2 regions of the Streptomyces sp. NPDC101219 genome follow, and region 2 is predicted to be linked to the other one. Evidence: riboswitches for the same ligand, from Rfam matches in the RefSeq annotation. Region 2 holds a riboswitch; the other holds the start of a gene.
The links. A riboswitch is a leader RNA that binds a small molecule or an ion and turns the genes downstream of it on or off. The one in region 2 is predicted to bind S-adenosylmethionine.
Positions count from the first base shown of each region.

Region 1: linked by a shared signal. The riboswitch ahead of thrC (threonine synthase) and the one ahead of ACIRPP_RS27695 (aminotransferase class V-fold PLP-dependent enzyme) in region 2 are both predicted to bind S-adenosylmethionine.

Region 1 is NZ_JBIWOK010000003.1:127,818-135,776, reverse strand. Features, by position in the region: gene groL (chaperonin GroEL) at 1-286, opposite strand, end outside; gene ACIRPP_RS06790 (cold-shock protein) at 895-1,098, opposite strand; gene ACIRPP_RS06785 (MoaD/ThiS family protein) at 1,529-1,804, opposite strand; gene thrC (threonine synthase) at 1,801-3,105, opposite strand; SAM riboswitch class I at 3,124-3,271, opposite strand; gene ACIRPP_RS06775 (glucosyl-3-phosphoglycerate synthase) at 3,417-4,361, shown strand; gene ACIRPP_RS06770 (trehalose-6-phosphate synthase) at 4,413-5,843, shown strand; gene otsB (trehalose-phosphatase) at 5,915-6,784, shown strand; gene ACIRPP_RS06760 (DUF3263 domain-containing protein) at 6,821-7,072, opposite strand; gene ACIRPP_RS06755 (extracellular solute-binding protein) at 7,114-7,959, opposite strand, start outside.
Region 2 is NZ_JBIWOK010000017.1:110,900-118,858, forward strand. Features, by position in the region: gene ACIRPP_RS27680 (Rieske 2Fe-2S domain-containing protein) at 1-486, shown strand, start outside; gene ACIRPP_RS27685 (cytochrome bc complex cytochrome b subunit) at 483-2,120, shown strand; gene trpD (anthranilate phosphoribosyltransferase) at 2,255-3,319, shown strand; SAM riboswitch class IV at 3,395-3,511, shown strand; gene ACIRPP_RS27695 (aminotransferase class V-fold PLP-dependent enzyme) at 3,676-5,130, shown strand; gene ACIRPP_RS27700 (Lrp/AsnC family transcriptional regulator) at 5,186-5,467, opposite strand; gene ACIRPP_RS27705 (rhomboid family intramembrane serine protease) at 5,464-6,198, opposite strand; gene ACIRPP_RS27710 (hypothetical protein) at 6,357-6,596, shown strand; gene ACIRPP_RS27715 (NYN domain-containing protein) at 6,664-7,959, shown strand, end outside.

The DNA of each region.
Region 1 (7,959 bases), on a different contig from region 2:
GGGCGAGAACGGTCGCGGTGGTCGTACCGTCACCGGCGACGTCGTCCGTCTTCTTGGCGACTTCCTTGACCAGCTCGGCGCCGATCTTCTCGTACGGGTCCTCGAGCTCGATCTCCTTGGCGATGGACACACCGTCGTTGGTGATCGTGGGGGCGCCCCACTTCTTCTCGAGGACGACGTTGCGGCCCTTGGGGCCGAGCGTCACCTTGACGGCGTCCGCGAGCTGGTTCATGCCGCGCTCGAGGCCGCGCCGCGCCTCCTCGTCGAACGCGATGATCTTGGCCATGTGAAGTGGTCCCTCCAGGACTGGGGGTGATTCCTTCGGACCGCGCCCGCGCCCGCGACGGACGGCTCGCCGGCCCGTGGTTCCTTGCCCCACGCGGCCTGCGGGCCTCACCGACCCGGTCCTTCGTTGTCACTCTCACCTTCAGAGTGCTAACGCCAATGATTAGCACTCGACCCCCCCGAGTGCAAGGCGCTCCCGCGAAGCGGACCCGTCGGCCGGTCGCGGCCGGACGGGGCGCGCAGGCCCCTGTTCTGCGGCGGAGCGCGGCCGGGCCGGTGACGGCGCCGGGGCGCGCTCAGCCGCGCGCGAACACGCGCACAGGGACACGGACGGGCGTGTCCGGGTGCGGCGCCGGCGGGCCTGGGGCGCGGGCCGGCGGGCGGCGACGCCGGACGTGGGGGCGCGGGCCGGCGGACGGCGGCACCGGACCTGGGGCGCGGCCCGGCGGACGGCGGCACCGGACGTGGCGTCGCGGCCCGGCGGACGGCGGCACCGGACGTGGCGTCGCGGTCCGGCGGGCGGCGGCGCGTGGCGGCACGGCGAAGGGCCCGCACCCCGGGAGGTGCGGGCCCTTCGTCAGCAGAAGATGCTTGCGGTTGGTAGCGCGTTCAGGCGGTGACGCGAACCATGTCGGCCTGCGGGCCTTTCTGGCCCTGCGAGATCTCGAATTCGACCCGCTGGCCCTCTTCCAGGGTGCGGTAGCCGTCCATCTGGATCGCGCTGTAGTGGACGAAAACATCCGCACCACCGTCGACCGCGATGAAGCCGTACCCCTTCTCCGCGTTGAACCACTTGACGGTGCCCTGAGCCATGCCTAACTCCCCTATTACTGGCCCTTGCACAGATCCACACTTCGCGGACCCGGGTCAGACCTCACCCCCCAATGGGTGGGGGCGTGCGCCGGAACGCGTCGACCGCGGCTGAATGTATCTGTCCAACTGCCGTCTGCAACAGGTCAATCGGACGAGAAATCTGGACGACACCGGTCCGGAATGTTGTGCAACTTCGCCCGAATTCAGGGCAAACCGGGCCGCACAAAGGCCACAAAAGCCGCGAAAGACGCACAGACTTTGGCTACTTCTCGTCGGGCGAGCGGCAGGAATTCACGGTTCCCGATCAGTGGACCGGGGCCGCGTTCCCCAACCCTACCGCGTTCAATCCCATGGAATTGCCCCCTCCGCTTCTCTTACGGAGGGGGCAATCCGATGAACGCTCGGTAACCGAAGTTACCTACGGTAATGATCAGCCGCCGGCGACCGCCGGAATGATCGACACGCCGGCCCCGTCCGGGGTCGCGGTCCCGAGGCCCTGCTCGAAGCGCACGTCGTCGTCGTTCACGTAGACGTTGACGAAGCGGCGCAGCTTGCCCTGGTCGTCCAGGACGCGGGCGGCGATGCCCGTGTGGTTCTTCTCCAGGTCCTCGATGACCTCGGCGAGGGTCGTCCCCTCGGCGTTCACCTCGGCCTGCCCACCCGTGTAGGTGCGCAGGATGGTCGGGATGCGGACGGTCACACTCATGCGAGGCCAGCCTCTCGGAAGGAGTCCAGGTTGGGGCGGATGGTGGCGGTCAGGCCGGTCCCGGCGACCGCGTCGAGGGTCTTCAGACCGTCCCCGGTGTTGAGGACGACGGTGGTCAGGGCCGGGTCCAGCAGGCCGCTGTCGACCAGCTTCCGGGTGACGCCCACGGTCACGCCGCCCGCGGTCTCCGCGAAGATGCCCTCGGTCCGGGCGAGCAGCCTGATCGCGTCCACGACCTGCTCGTCGGTGACGTCCTCCACGGCACCGCCGGTGCGGCGGGCGATGTCCAGGACGTAGGGACCGTCGGCGGGGTTGCCGATGGCGAGCGACTTGGCGATGGTGTCGGGCTTCTGCGGGCGGACCACGTCGTGCCCGGCCTTGAAGGCGGCCGAGACCGGGGAGCAGCCCGCGGCCTGCGCGCCGAAGATCTTGTAGGGGCGGTCCTCGACCAGCCCCAGGTCGATCAGCTCCCGCAAGCCCTTGTCGATCTTCGTGAGCTGGGAGCCCGAGGCGATCGGGACGACGATCTGGTCCGGCAGCCGCCAGCCGAGCTGCTCGCAGATCTCGTAGGCGAGCGTCTTGGAGCCCTCGGCGTAGTACGGCCGCAGGTTGACGTTGACGAAGCCCCAGCCCTCGCCGGCCGGATCGCCGATCAGCTCGGAGCAGAAGCGGTTCACGTCGTCGTAGTTGCCCTCGATGCCGACGAGTTCGCCGCCGTAGACGGCGGCCATGACGACCTTGCCCTGCTCCAGGTCGTGCGGGATGAACACGCAGGAACGGAAGCCGGCCCGGGCCGCGGCGGCGCCGACGGCGCCCGCCAGGTTGCCGGTGGAGGAGCAGGACAGGGTGGTGAAGCCGAAGGCGCGGGCGGCCTCCAGGGCCTGGGCGACGACCCGGTCCTTGAAGGAGTGGGTCGGGTTGCCGGAGTCGTCCTTGACGTACAGACCGCCGGTGACGCCGAGTTCACGGGCCAGGTTGTCCGCCTTGACCAGCGGGGTCCAGCCCGGGTTGAGGTTCGGCTTGCCGGCCACGTCCGCGGGGACGGGCAGCAGCGGCGCGTAGCGCCAGATGTTCGCGGGTCCCGCCTCGATGCGCCGGCGCAGTTCCTCGGCCCCGTAGGACGAGAAGTCGTAGGCGATCTCCAGCGGGCCGAAACACTCCTGGCAGGCGAAGAGGGGACCGAGCGGGACGCGGTGGCCGCACTCGCGGCAGGACAGCGCGGCGGCGGGGCCGAGGTCGACATCGGGGGTGGCAGCGGATCCGGTGGTGCCGGTGCTGCTTGCAACGGTCTGCACAGCCATGTGAGGCGAGGCCCTTTCTCCTCATCTTCCTCACGACGCATCTCGCCGTGAGACGGATTTGGCACCTTCCCTAGCCGGGAGCCTCGCCACGTCCGTGTGACAAGAACCGACTGGAGGGTTGCCGGGGCTTCATCGGGCCGTATCCCTCTGCCCCTCTGGATGAGCGGTGTTCAGTTGTCGCGGCGGCGACCCCGGCATGCGGGGGCCGTGCGCGTTGTTCAAGACTGTAACCGACGCCCCGGGCGATTGAGACAGTCGTCCGAACCGCGAGATGGATCACAGGACCGGACCGGAGTGAGGAGCCGCAGACCGTGCTGGAAGAAGTCGAGCGCTGGCTGATCGACCGGTCCTGGTCCGTGGCCGACCGTCCCCTGCACGGGATCCTGGCGGCGAAACGGGCCTCGGGCCAGACGGTGAGCGTGGTGCTGCCGGCGCTCGACGAGGAGGCGACCGTCGGCGACATCGTGGCGATGATCCGGCACGACCTGGTGCTCCAGGTGCCGCTGGTCGACGAGATCGTCGTGGTCGACTCCGGCTCGACCGACAACACCGCCGCGGCGGCCGCGGCGGCGGGCGCGACGGTGGTGCACCGGGACGCGATCCTGCCCCGCATCCCGGCCGAGCCCGGCAAGGGCGAGGTGCTGTGGCGGTCCCTGCTGGTCACCCGGGGCGACATCGTCTGCTTCGTCGACGCCGACCTGCGCGAGTTCTCCTCCGACTTCGTCACCGGCATCGTCGGCCCGCTGCTCACCGAACCGGACGTGCAGCTGGTCAAGGCCATGTACGACCGCCCCCTGGGCGCCGCCGCCGGGCAGGGCGGCCGGGTCACCGAGCTGATGGCGCGCCCGCTGCTCAACATGCACTGGCCGCAGCTGGCCGGCTTCGTCCAGCCGCTCGGCGGCGAGTACGCGGCCCGCCGCTCGCTGCTGGAGCAGCTGCCCTTCCCGGTCGGCTACGGGGTCGAGCTCGGCATGCTGGTCGACGCCCTGCACCTGGCCGGGCTGGACGCCCTCGCCCAGGTCGACGTCGGCGTGCGCAAGCACCGCCACCAGGACGGGCGGGCCCTCGGCCGGATGGCCGCCGCCATCTACCGCACCGCCCAGCTCCGCCTGGCCCGCGGCCACCTGATCCGGCCCGCCCTCACCCAGTTCGAGCGGGCCGGGGACGGCTTCGAGCCGCGCACGTACTCCGTCGACACCGAGGAACGCCCGCCGATGCGGGAGATCGCCGAGTACCAGGCCCGGCGGGTGGCCTGAGCGCGTCCCGGCGACGTTTGAGGTTCCGGGGGCCGGGCTAGGTTGGTGCGTATGGCTTCCACGCATGCTGCTCAGGCTGGTCAGGGTGCCCAGGTGCTGGTCGCGTCGAACCGCGGGCCCGTGTCGTACACGGTGGACGAGGACGGTTCGCTGCGCGCCAGGCGGGGCGGCGGCGGGCTGGTGTCCGGGCTGTCCGCGATCGGCTCGGACGCGGACGCGCTGTGGGTGTGCTCGGCCCTGTCCGACGGCGACCGCGAGGCGGTGCGCCGCGGCGCCGGCGAGGACGGCGTGCGGATGCTGGACATCCCGGCCGACGTGCACTCCGACGCCTACAACGGCATCGCGAACTCGGTGCTGTGGTTCGTCCACCACATGCTGTACCAGATCCCGCTGGAACCCGTCTTCGACGCGGAGTTCCGCCGCCGGTGGGCGTCCTACGAGCGCTACAACCGGGCCTTCGCCGAGGCACTCGCCGAGGAGGCCGCCGAAGGCGCGGCCGTCGTGGTGCAGGACTACCACCTGACGCTCGTCCCCGGCCTGCTCCGCGAGCTCCGCCCCGACCTGCGCATCGGCCACTTCTCGCACACCCCGTGGGCGCCGCCGGAGTACTTCCGGATGCTGCCCGACGACATCGCCGGGCAGGTGCTGCGCGGCATGCTGGGCGCCGACCGGCTCGGCTTCCTCACCCGGCGCTGGGCGGACGCGTTCACCGCGTGCTGCGAACAGTTCGCGGGCGGCCTCGGCGGCACCCGCATCGGGGTGCACGGCCTCGGCGCCGACGCGGACTTCCTGCGCGCCCGCTCCCACGAGCCGGACGTCGAGGAGCGGATGACCGCGCTGCGCGAGGAGATCGGCACCGCGCCCGACGGCTCCCCGCGCCGCACGATCGTCCGCGTGGACCGCACCGAGCTGTCGAAGAACATCGTGCGCGGCCTGCTCGCCTACCGGCAGCTCCTCGACGACCACCCCGACTGGCGCGAGCGGGTCGTGCACGTCGCCTTCGCCTACCCCTCCCGCCAGGACCTCGCCGTGTACCGCGACTACACCGCCGAGGTGCAGCGGGTCGCCGAGGAGATCAACGAGCAGTACGGCACACCCGGCTGGCGTCCGGTCGTGCTGCACGTCGAGGACGACTTCGCCCGCTCCCTGGCCGCCTACCGGCTGGCCGACGTGGCCCTGGTCAACCCCGTGCGGGACGGCATGAACCTGGTCGCCAAGGAAGTGCCCGTCGTCTCCGACCGCGGCTGCGCGCTGGTGCTGTCCCGGGAGGCAGGGGCCCACGAGGAGCTCGGCGAGGACGCGATCACCGTCAACCCCTACGACGTCACCGGCACCGCCCGCGCCCTTCACGAGGCGCTGACCATGGGCCCGGCCCAGCGCACCGAGCAGAGCAAGCGGCTGGCCGCGGCGGCGACCGCGCTGCCGCCCGCCCGGTGGTTCCTGGACCAGCTGGACGCCCTGCGGGCACCGGGCCCGGCCTGATCCGGCGGGTGCTCGCCCGTCCGGCCCGGCGGGCAGGCGTGGCACCGGCCGGACGTGGATAGGTTGGCGGTATGGGCAGCCACACCGACTCCACGGATCCGCATGCCGTCCCCGACCTGCCGACGCCCGCCACCCGGGCCGGACGTGAAGGGCTCGACGCCCTCCTCGCCCGCCCGGACCGGGCGCTGATCGGCCTCGACTTCGACGGCACGCTCGCGCCGATCGTGGCCGACCCGGACCAGGCCCGGGCGCACCCCGGCGCCGTGCCCGCGCTGGCCGCGCTGGCCCCGAAGGTGGCCTCCGTCGCCGTGATCACGGGACGGCCCCCCGGTGTCGCGGTCCGCAACGGCGGTTTCGCGGGCGTCCCCGGCCTGGAGCACCTGGTCGTGCTCGGCCATTACGGCGCGGAGCGCTGGGACGCCGTCACCGGCACCGTCACCGCCCCCGAACCGCACCCCGGGGTGGCCGCCGTGCGCGCGGAGCTGCCGGGGCTGCTGGACCGGGTGGGCGCCTGGCAGGGCACCTGGGTCGAGGAGAAGGGCCGCGCGGTGGCCGTGCACACCCGCAGGGCCGCCGAGCCGCAGGCCGCCTTCGAGGCCCTGCGGGAGCCGCTGACCGGCCTGGCCGCCCGGCACGGCCTGATCGTGGAGCCGGGCCGGATGGTGCTGGAGCTGCGTCCGCCCGGCATGGACAAGGGCGTCGCCCTGATGGAGTACGCGCGCGAGATCTCCGCCGGGGCGGTCCTCTACGCGGGCGACGACCTCGGCGACCTCCCGGCCTTCGCGGCCGTGGAGAAGCTCCGCTCCGACGGTGTCCCCGGCCTGCTGGTGTGCAGCGGCAGCGACGAGGTCCCCGAGCTCCGCGACCGCGCGGACGTCGTCGTCGACGGCCCCGGGGGCCTGGTCGCCCTCCTCACCGCCCTGGCCGCCCGCATGCCCTGAGGCCTGCGGGCCTCCCCGCCCGCGTCGGCGCGCCGTTCAGCGTTCCGCGCGGCGCGCTTCGCGGATGCGGCGGAGGCGGTTGACCGTGACCGGGTCGTGGGCCAGGGCGCGGGGGTCGTCGAGGAGGGCGTTGAGCAGCTGGTAGTAGCGCACGGGGGCCAGGCCCAGGCGCTCGCGTATCGCGCGCTCCTTCGCGCCGGGGCCGGGGAAGCCGCGGCGCTCCAGCGCGAGGATGTCGCGCTCGCGCCGGCCGAGCCCGGCCGGCGCCTCCTCGTGCTCCTCGTCCATGTCCCGCACGGTAACCCCTGCCGCCGACAGCCGGCCGCTCGCTACCGGCCGCTCTCCACGCGGGTGGCCGTCGCCTGGAGGCCGCCGAGGACCACGGAGGGGCTGCCGCCGGGGGCGACCGCCTTGCCGATCTGCTTCTTGATCTCCGCGTTGACCGCGGCCCAGGAGGTCTCGCCGACCGGGTACAGCTCGGAGGTGCCGAGCTGGTCGAGGAAGGGCTTGAGGTCCTTGTCCTTCGGGGACTCGGACATCACGCGGGACGCGGACTGGGTGACCGGCAGCAGGTTGTAGGCGCGGGAGAACTCCAGCACCTTCTCCTCGCTGTACACGAAGTCGAGGAACCGGCCGCTCTCCTCGCGGTGGCCGTTCTTCCGGAAGGCCATCATCCAGTCGGCGACGCCGAGGGTGGCCCGGCTCGGTCCGTCGACGCCCGGCATGGGCACCATGCCGAACTTCACGCCCTTCTCGCCGGCCGTCTTCATCAGCGAGGGATGCCCGTTGAGCATGCCCACGTCCCCGTCGGCGAAGGCCGCGAACGCCTTCGCCCGGTCCAGCTTGCCGGGCGCGACGGGGCCGGTGAGGCCGCGGCCGACCAGCTCCTCCTTCAGCCAGGTGAGGGTCTCCACGTTCTCGGCGGAGTCGATCGTGTAGGAGCCCATGTCGTCGGTGTAGCCGCCCTTGCCGCTGAGCAGCCACTGCATCGTCTCGGCCTGCGCCTCCTCGGGCCCCAGCGGCAGCGCGTAGGGATACTTCACGCCGTCCGCCTTGAGCGCCTCGGCGTTGTCGGCGAGCTCCTCCCAGGTCTCCGGCGGGGTGATGCCGGCCTCGGTGAAGAGGTCCTTGTTGTAGAACAGCACGCGCGTGGAGGAGGCGAAGGGAAGCCCGAA
Region 2 (7,959 bases):
GACAAGCTGCGTCACACCGCCTGGTCGAAGGGCAAGCTGCTCATCAACCAGAACACCAACGAGCCGCTGCGCCCGTCCGACATCATCGTCGGCTCGCTCGTCTTCGCCCAGCCCGAGGGCCTGGACCCGCACGAGCACGGGTTCCAGAACGAGATCGCCAAGGCCGCGCTGATGCTCGTCCGGATCCAGCCGGAGAACATCAAGGACAAGCGCGCTCTCGAGTGGTCGCACGAGGGGATCCTCGCGTACTCGAAGATCTGCACCCACGTCGGTTGCCCGATCTCGCTGTACGAGCAGCAGACGCACCACGCGCTGTGCCCCTGCCACCAGTCCACCTTCGATCTCTCCGACGGCGCCAAGGTGATCTTCGGTCCCGCCGGTCACGCGCTGCCGCAGCTGCGCATCGGCGTGAACGACGAGGGTTACCTCGAAGCGCACAGCGACTTCGACGAGCCCGTCGGCCCTTCATTCTGGGAGCGCGGATGAGCACCACGACGACCACCGACTCCCGCTCTCGCGGGAAGGCGCCGGCCGGCGAGCGCGTCGCCGACTGGGCCGACGGCCGGCTGGGGATCTACTCCCTGGCCAAGGCCAACATGCGGAAGATCTTCCCGGACCACTGGTCCTTCATGCTCGGTGAGATCTGCCTCTACAGCTTCATCATCATCATCCTCACGGGTGTGTACCTGACGCTGTTCTTCCACCCGTCGATGGCCGAGGTGGAGTACCACGGCAGCTACGTCCCGATGCAGGGCCAGCTGATGTCGCAGGCCTACGCCTCGACCCTCGACATCAGCTTCGACGTGCGCGGTGGCCTGCTCATCCGGCAGATCCACCACTGGGCCGCGGTCATCTTCCTGGCCGGCATGTTCGTGCACATGATGCGCGTCTTCTTCACCGGCGCGTTCCGCAAGCCGCGTGAGATCAACTGGCTGTTCGGCTTCCTGCTGTTCGTGCTGGGCATGTTCACCGGCTTCACCGGCTACTCGCTCCCGGACGACCTGCTGTCCGGTACGGGTGTCCGCTTCACGCAGGGCGCGATCCTGTCCGTGCCGATCGTCGGCACGTACATCTCGATGTTCCTGTTCGGCGGGGAGTTCCCGGGGACGGACTTCGTCGCCCGGTTCTACTCGATCCACATCCTGCTGCTGCCGGGCATCATGCTGGGTCTGGTGGTCGCCCACCTGATCCTGGTCTTCTACCACAAGCACACGCAGTTCGCGGGTCCCGGCCGGACCAACAAGAACGTCGTCGGCATGCCGCTGATGCCGGTGTACATGGCCAAGGCCGGAGGCTTCTTCTTCCTGGTCTTCGGCTTCATCTCGCTGGTGGCCGGCCTGGTCACGATCAACCCGATCTGGAACCTGGGACCGTACCGGCCGGACCTCGTCTCGACGGGCGCCCAGCCGGACTGGTACATGGGCTTCGCCGAGGGTCTGGTCCGCGCCATGCCGGGCTGGGAGATCAACTTCTGGGGCCACACGCTGGTCCTGGGCGTGTTCATCCCGCTGGTCCTGTTCGGTCTCTTCCTCGGGGTCCTGGCGCTCTACCCGTTCATCGAGTCCTGGATCACCGGCGACAAGCGCGAGCACCACATCCTGGACCGCCCGCGCAACGCCCCGACCCGCACCGCCTTCGGTGTCGCCTGGGTCACCGCGTACCTGATCATGCTGGTGGGTGGTGGTAACGACATCGTCGCCACGCACTTCCACCTGTCGATCAACGCGGTCACCTGGTTCGTGCGCATCGGGTTCTTCCTCGGCCCGGTCGTGGCGTTCATCGTCACCAAGCGGATCTGCCTCGGCCTCCAGCGCCGCGACAAGGACAAGGTGTTGCACGGCCGCGAGTCGGGCATCATCAAGCGTCTGCCGCACGGTGAGTTCATCGAGGTGCACGAGCCGCTCAGCCAGGAGCAGCTCTACACGCTCACCGCGCACGAGCAGTACAAGCCGGCGGAGATCGGCCCGACGGTCGACGAGAACGGCGTCGAGCGCAAGGTCAAGGCCACCGAGAAGCTGCGCGCCAAGCTCAGCAAGGCCTACTACGGCGAGGAGTCCCAGATTCCGAAGCCGACCGCCGACGAGTACAAGGAGATCACCAGCGGCCACGGCCACCACTGATCCCCTCTCCGGCTGACCGACAGTCGCCACACCACGGTCGAAGGCCCCCGTCCGGTACTCGGACGGGGGCCTTCGCCGTGCCCGCCGCTGGATAGGGTGGGAGCGGACATGCAGGACGACAACAGGAGCGGCTGATGAGCGCTGTGACCCCCGCTGGAGGCGACACCGCGGCGGGCCGCTCCTGGCCCGCCCTGCTGAACGGCCTGCTGGAGGGCCGTGACCTGTCGGCCGACGACACCGCCTGGGCGATGGACCTGATCATGCGCGGTGAGGCCACCGACGCACAGATCGCCGGATTCGCGGTGTCCCTGCGGGCCAAGGGCGAGACGGTCGAGGAGATCACCGGCTGCGTCCGGGCGCTCTACGACCACGCCAACGTGATCGACGTGCCGGGCGCCACGGTCGACATCGTCGGCACCGGCGGCGACGGCGCCAAGACGGTGAACATCTCCACCATGTCCTCGATCGTGGTGGCCGGCACCGGGGCGAAGGTCGTCAAGCACGGCAACCGGGCCGCCTCCTCCGCGTCCGGCGCCTCCGACGTGCTGGAGAAGCTGGGCGTCAACCTGGAGCTGACCCCGCGGCGGGTCGCCCAGGTCGCCGAGGAGGCCGGGATCACCTTCTGCTTCGCGGTGAAGTTCCACCCCGCGCTGCGCCACGTGGCGGCCGCCCGCGGCCAGCTGGGCATCCGCACCGTGTTCAATTTCCTCGGCCCGCTGGCCAACCCCGCCCGGGTGAAGGCCCAGGCGGTCGGGGTCGCCGACCGGCGGATGGCGCCCATCATGGCCGGGGTGTTCGCCGGGCGCGGCCACTCGTCGCTGGTGTTCCGCGGCGACGACGGCCTGGACGAGCTGACCACCACCGGCACCTCCCACGTCTGGGTGGTCCGGGGCGGCAAGGTCACCGAGGAGGTCTTCGACCCGCGCGACGTCGGCCTGGACCTCGTCGACGTGTCGGCGCTGCGCGGCGCCGACGCCTCCTACAACGCGGAGGTCGCCCGGCGGCTGCTGGACGGCGAACGCGGCCCGGTGCGCGACGCCGTGCTGCTGAACTCGGCGGCGGCGCTGGTGGCGCTGGAGCCCGCACCGGGCTCCCTCACGGAGCAGATCCGCGCCGGGATGGAGCAGGCGGCCGAGTCGATCGACTCGGGGGCCGCCCGGCGCGTGCTGGACCGCTGGGTGGCCGTCAGCAACGCCTGAGCGGACCGCCCCTGGGGTCCCGCGATCCGGACACGGGTTGCGGGACCCCGATTTCTTCCCGTACGTTCCTGTCCAGGTCATGAGTGACAGCCATCAGGCCCCGGCCGGCTGTCCGGCAACCCTCCGTCCGTGGCGGGGTGCCCCGGGTGAGGACCAGGCCGTGGACAGCAAGGTCCACGGCAAGCGCGGACCCCTCGCGAACCAGGGGTCCTGGTCGTCGAGGAGCCGGACATGAGCAAGCGAATGTGCTAGGGCCGCAGAGCCCCGCCTCCGCAGCCCTTCTTTCCCTCTCACCACCGGGCTCGAGCCGTCGTCGCTCGCCCGGGGGATCCGCCTGCCGCGTACGGGAGTTCGCCATGTCCGTTGCCACCGCCGCCCCTTCCACGACCGCCGCCCCTTCCACGGCTGCCGCCCCTTCCGCTACCGCCGCCCCCTCCGCGACCGTCACCGCCGACACCGCCGCCGACCTGGCCGGCTGTGCCCCGCTGCCCGTCCTCGGACGGGACGTCACCGTTCCGCTCGTCACCGGCGGGGAGGTGACCTACGCGGCGCTCGACCAGGCCGCCAGCGCGCCCGCCCTCCAGCGGGTCTGGGACGACGTGGCCGCCTACGCGCCGTACTACGGCAGCGTCCACCGGGGCGCCGGGTACCTGTCCCAGCTCTCCACCGACCTGTTCGAGAGCGCCCGCCGGACCGTCGCCGACTTTCTCGACTGCCGGACCGGCGACCAGGTGGTGTTCACCCGGTCGACCACCGACTCCCTCAACCTGCTCGCGTCCGCCCTGCCCGAGGGCTGCCGCGTCTTCGTCTTCGAGACCGAGCACCACGCGGCCCTGCTGCCCTGGCCCCGCCGTGACGTGACCGTCCTCGACGCGCCGGACAGCCCGCGGCAGGCCGTCGAGACCCTGGAGCGCGCCCTCGCCGACCGCGACCCCCACGGGCCCGCCCTCGTCTGCGTCACCGGCGCCTCCAACGTCACCGGCGAGCTGTGGCCGGTGCGCGAACTGGCCGCCGTCGCCCACGCGCACGGCGCCCGGATCGTGCTGGACGCCGCCCAGCTCGCCCCGCACCACCCGGTGAGCGTGCGGGACCTGGACGTCGACTGGGTGGCCTTCTCCGGCCACAAGCTGTACGCCCCCTTCGGCTCCGGGGTGCTGGCCGGCCGGGCCGACTGGCTGCGCACGGCCGAGCCCTACCTCGCGGGCGGCGGCGCCAGCCGCAGGGTCGGCCGCCGCGCGGACGGGGGAGTGGACGTGGAGTGGCACACCGACGCCGCCCGCCACGAGGCGGGTTCGCCGAACGTCATCGGCGTCCACGCCCTCGCCTCGGCGTGCCGGACGCTCACCGAGGCCGGGTTCGACACCCTCGTCGCCCGTGAGCAGCGGCTGATCCGCCGGGTGCGCGAGGAGCTCGCGGACGTGCCCGAGGTGCGGTGGCTGTCGCTGTTCGGGGACGACGCCCCGCGGGTCGGCGTGCTCTCCTTCGTCGTCGAGGGCTGGAACAGCTCCCACTTCGCCGCCGCGCTGTCCGCCGAGTACGGCATCGGCGTACGGGACGGCCTGTTCTGCGCCCACCCGCTGGTCCGCAGGCTGCTGGGCGGCGCGGCGGGGCACCGGGGCGAGTGCGGCGCCCCGGACGCCGCGCCCGGGGAGCGGTCCCTGAACGCGGTCCGGGTCAGCCTCGGGGCGGGCACCCCGGACGAGCACGTGGAGCGGTTCGTGCGCGCCGTGCGGGAACTCGTCCGGGACGGGGCCCGCTGGACCTACCGCACGGTGGACGGCCGCTGCGTGCCGGACACCCCCGCCGCCTGACCCGGCCGGCGGGACCGGACGGGGGCCCGCCGGCCGGTCCCGCCCGGCGGGTGCGTCAGCTGTCCAGCCCGATGGCGAACGCGGCTTCGAGGTCGTGCTGGGAGTACGTGCGGAACGCGACGTGCGTGTCCGTGCCCTCCACGCCCGGGATCTTGCTGATCCGGCCGGGGATGACCTCGGCCAGGTCCTCGTGCTCCCGGACCCGGACCATCGCGATCAGGTCGTAGGTGCCGGTGACGGAGAAGACCTCGCTGACGCTGTCCAGCGCGGCGATCCGCTCCGCGATCTCGGGGATCCGGTCCACGCTGGTCTTGATGAGGACGATCGCGGTGATCACGGTTGGTTCTCTCCCTCGGGAGCCGGAGCAGGGGTGGCCCTCACTGTAGTCGTCCGCCCGGAGCAGACCCACGCGCAGGCGAGCCCCAGGCCGAAGCCCACCAGGTGGGCCAGGTAGGCGATCCCCGGCCCGTCGGACGCCCGCCCCGCCCCCAGCCACTGCAGGGCCGCCCAGAAGGGCAGCACCACCCAGGCCGGGAAGCGGACCGGCAGGAAGAACAGGAACGGCAGGAGACTGGTCACCCGGGCCCGGGGGAACAGGAAGAGGAACGCGCCCAGGACGGCCGAGATCGCCCCCGACGCCCCCACCACCGACTGCGGGGAGCCCGTGTCGGCGAGGGCGTGTCCGAGCAGGGCGAGGTACCCGCAGCCGACGTAGAACAGGGTGAACCGGGCGCGGCCCATCCGTGCCTCGGTCATCGTGCCGAAGACGTGGAGGAACAGCATGTTCCCGAGCAGGTGCACCCAGCTGCCGTGCACGAACAGGGCCGTGGCCGGGGTCAGGGCCGCCCGGAGGGACCCTTCGAACAGGTCTGCGGGGATCACCCCCCAGCGCCGGAAGTACGCCCGCTGCACGGCCAGCAGCTCCTCCCCGGTCCCGTGGGCCGGGTTCAGCCCGGAGGCCGGGCCGAACAGGAAGACCAGGCAGCACACGACGACGAGGGTGTGGGTCACCGGTGCCGACGGCAGCCGGACCGCCCGGACGAGAGGGGGTCTCCAGTTGCGGACCATGGTCACAGAGCATGACGCAACGGGACGCAACCACGCAGACCGCCTCGCCGCCGTGGACGGGCGGGCGGCGGGGACCCGCCAGGCCGTAGGGTTACGACCCTGACCCACCGGGGTGCCCGGCGCGCCCCGGAGACCGGAAAGGAAGGCGAACAGCCACGATGACGGTTCCCCTGCCGACCGCCGCCACGCGGTGGCGCTGCACCCTCTGCGGCAACCTCACGCGCTTCGACGTGACCCGCTCCTCGAAGGTCGTCGAGTACGTCCACCTGGACCTGGCCGGCGAGCCGAAGGTCGAGGAGCGCGAGGTGCTCAGTGAGACCATCGAGTCGGTGCGGTGCCGCTGGTGCAACGCCGTGGACCAGGTGGAACTCGTGGACAGGCCGGGTGCCGGCTCCTGACCGGGAGCGGGCTCCGCTGACGGTGACCCCGTACGCGGGGTGGCACACAGGCATTGGGGTGTGACGGATGGTGGAGACCACGGGCGGGGGGCCGCAGGACGGCGCCGCTGAGGTGCTCGACCGTCCGCTGCCCGACGGGGTGCGCCGCCGGGTCGTCCAGATCGTCTCGGACGGCTTCGGCGGGCTGACCGTCGGCGAGCTGCCCGCCCAGCTGAGGCAGTACGCCCGCTTCGCGCCCAACCGCCGGATCAAGTTCGCCGGGAACGCGATGGCCTCCGCCCTGGAGACCGACCCGCTCTTCCGGCAGCGCATCGGGGAGAAGCTCCGCGAGGCCCAGCCGGAACTGACCGGTGCCCTCGACTCCGGCTCGCCGCCCCCGGCTGCGGACCCCCTGGACGTGGCGGCTGCGGCCTACGTGCTGCGGCCGGCCGGCTGGGTGAAGCTGGTCGCCGCGGCCGGCGAGGAGGCCCAGCGCGCCGACGCCGAGCGCGCCGACGAGGAGAACCGGGCCGAGCTGGAGCGGCTGCGGGCCGAGCTCGCGCGCGCCCGCGAGCACACCCGCACCGAGACCGAGCGGCTGCGCTCGGAACTGGACGCGGCGCGCAAAGAGGCCGAGTCGCTGCACCGCAAGCTGCGGTCCGCGCTCAGCGACGTCAAACGGGGTCAGGCGGCCCTGCGCAAAGTGCAGGCGGAGCTGGAGGCGGTCCGTTCCGACAGCCACGCGCAGGTGTCGGCCGCGGAGAGCGAGACCCGGCGGATCAAAGCGCGCCTCGGCGAGACGGAGGCCGCCCTGGAGGCCGCCCGTCGCGCCGCCCGCGAGGGGCGCAGCGTCGAGGACATGCGGGTCCGGCTGCTGCTGGACACCGTCCTGGAGGCCGCCCAGGGGCTCCGGCGCGAACTGGCCCTGCCCCCGGTGTCCGTGCGGCCCGCCGAGACCGTGGACGCCGTGGAGCCCGGCCGGATGACGCCCAAGGACATCGCCGCCCGCGCGCTGTCCGAGGACGACCCGGCGATCCTCGACCAGTTGCTGGCCCTGCCGCAGGCCCATCTCGTCGTCGACGGCTACAACGTCACCAAGACCGGCTATCCCCAGATGCCCCTGGAGAAGCAGCGGTTGCGGCTGCTGGGCCAACTCGCCCAGGTGGCCGCGCAGACCGGCGCGGAGGTGACCTGTGTCTTCGACGGGGCCGAACTGGCCGCGCCGGTGCTGCTGGCCCCGCCGCGCGGGGTGCGGGTGCTGTTCTCCAAGCCGGGCGTCACCGCCGACGAGCTGATCCGCCAGCTGGTGCGCGCCGAGCCGCCCGGCCGGCCGGTCATCGTCGTCTCCACCGACCGCGAGGTCGCCGACGGGGTGGCCCGCGCG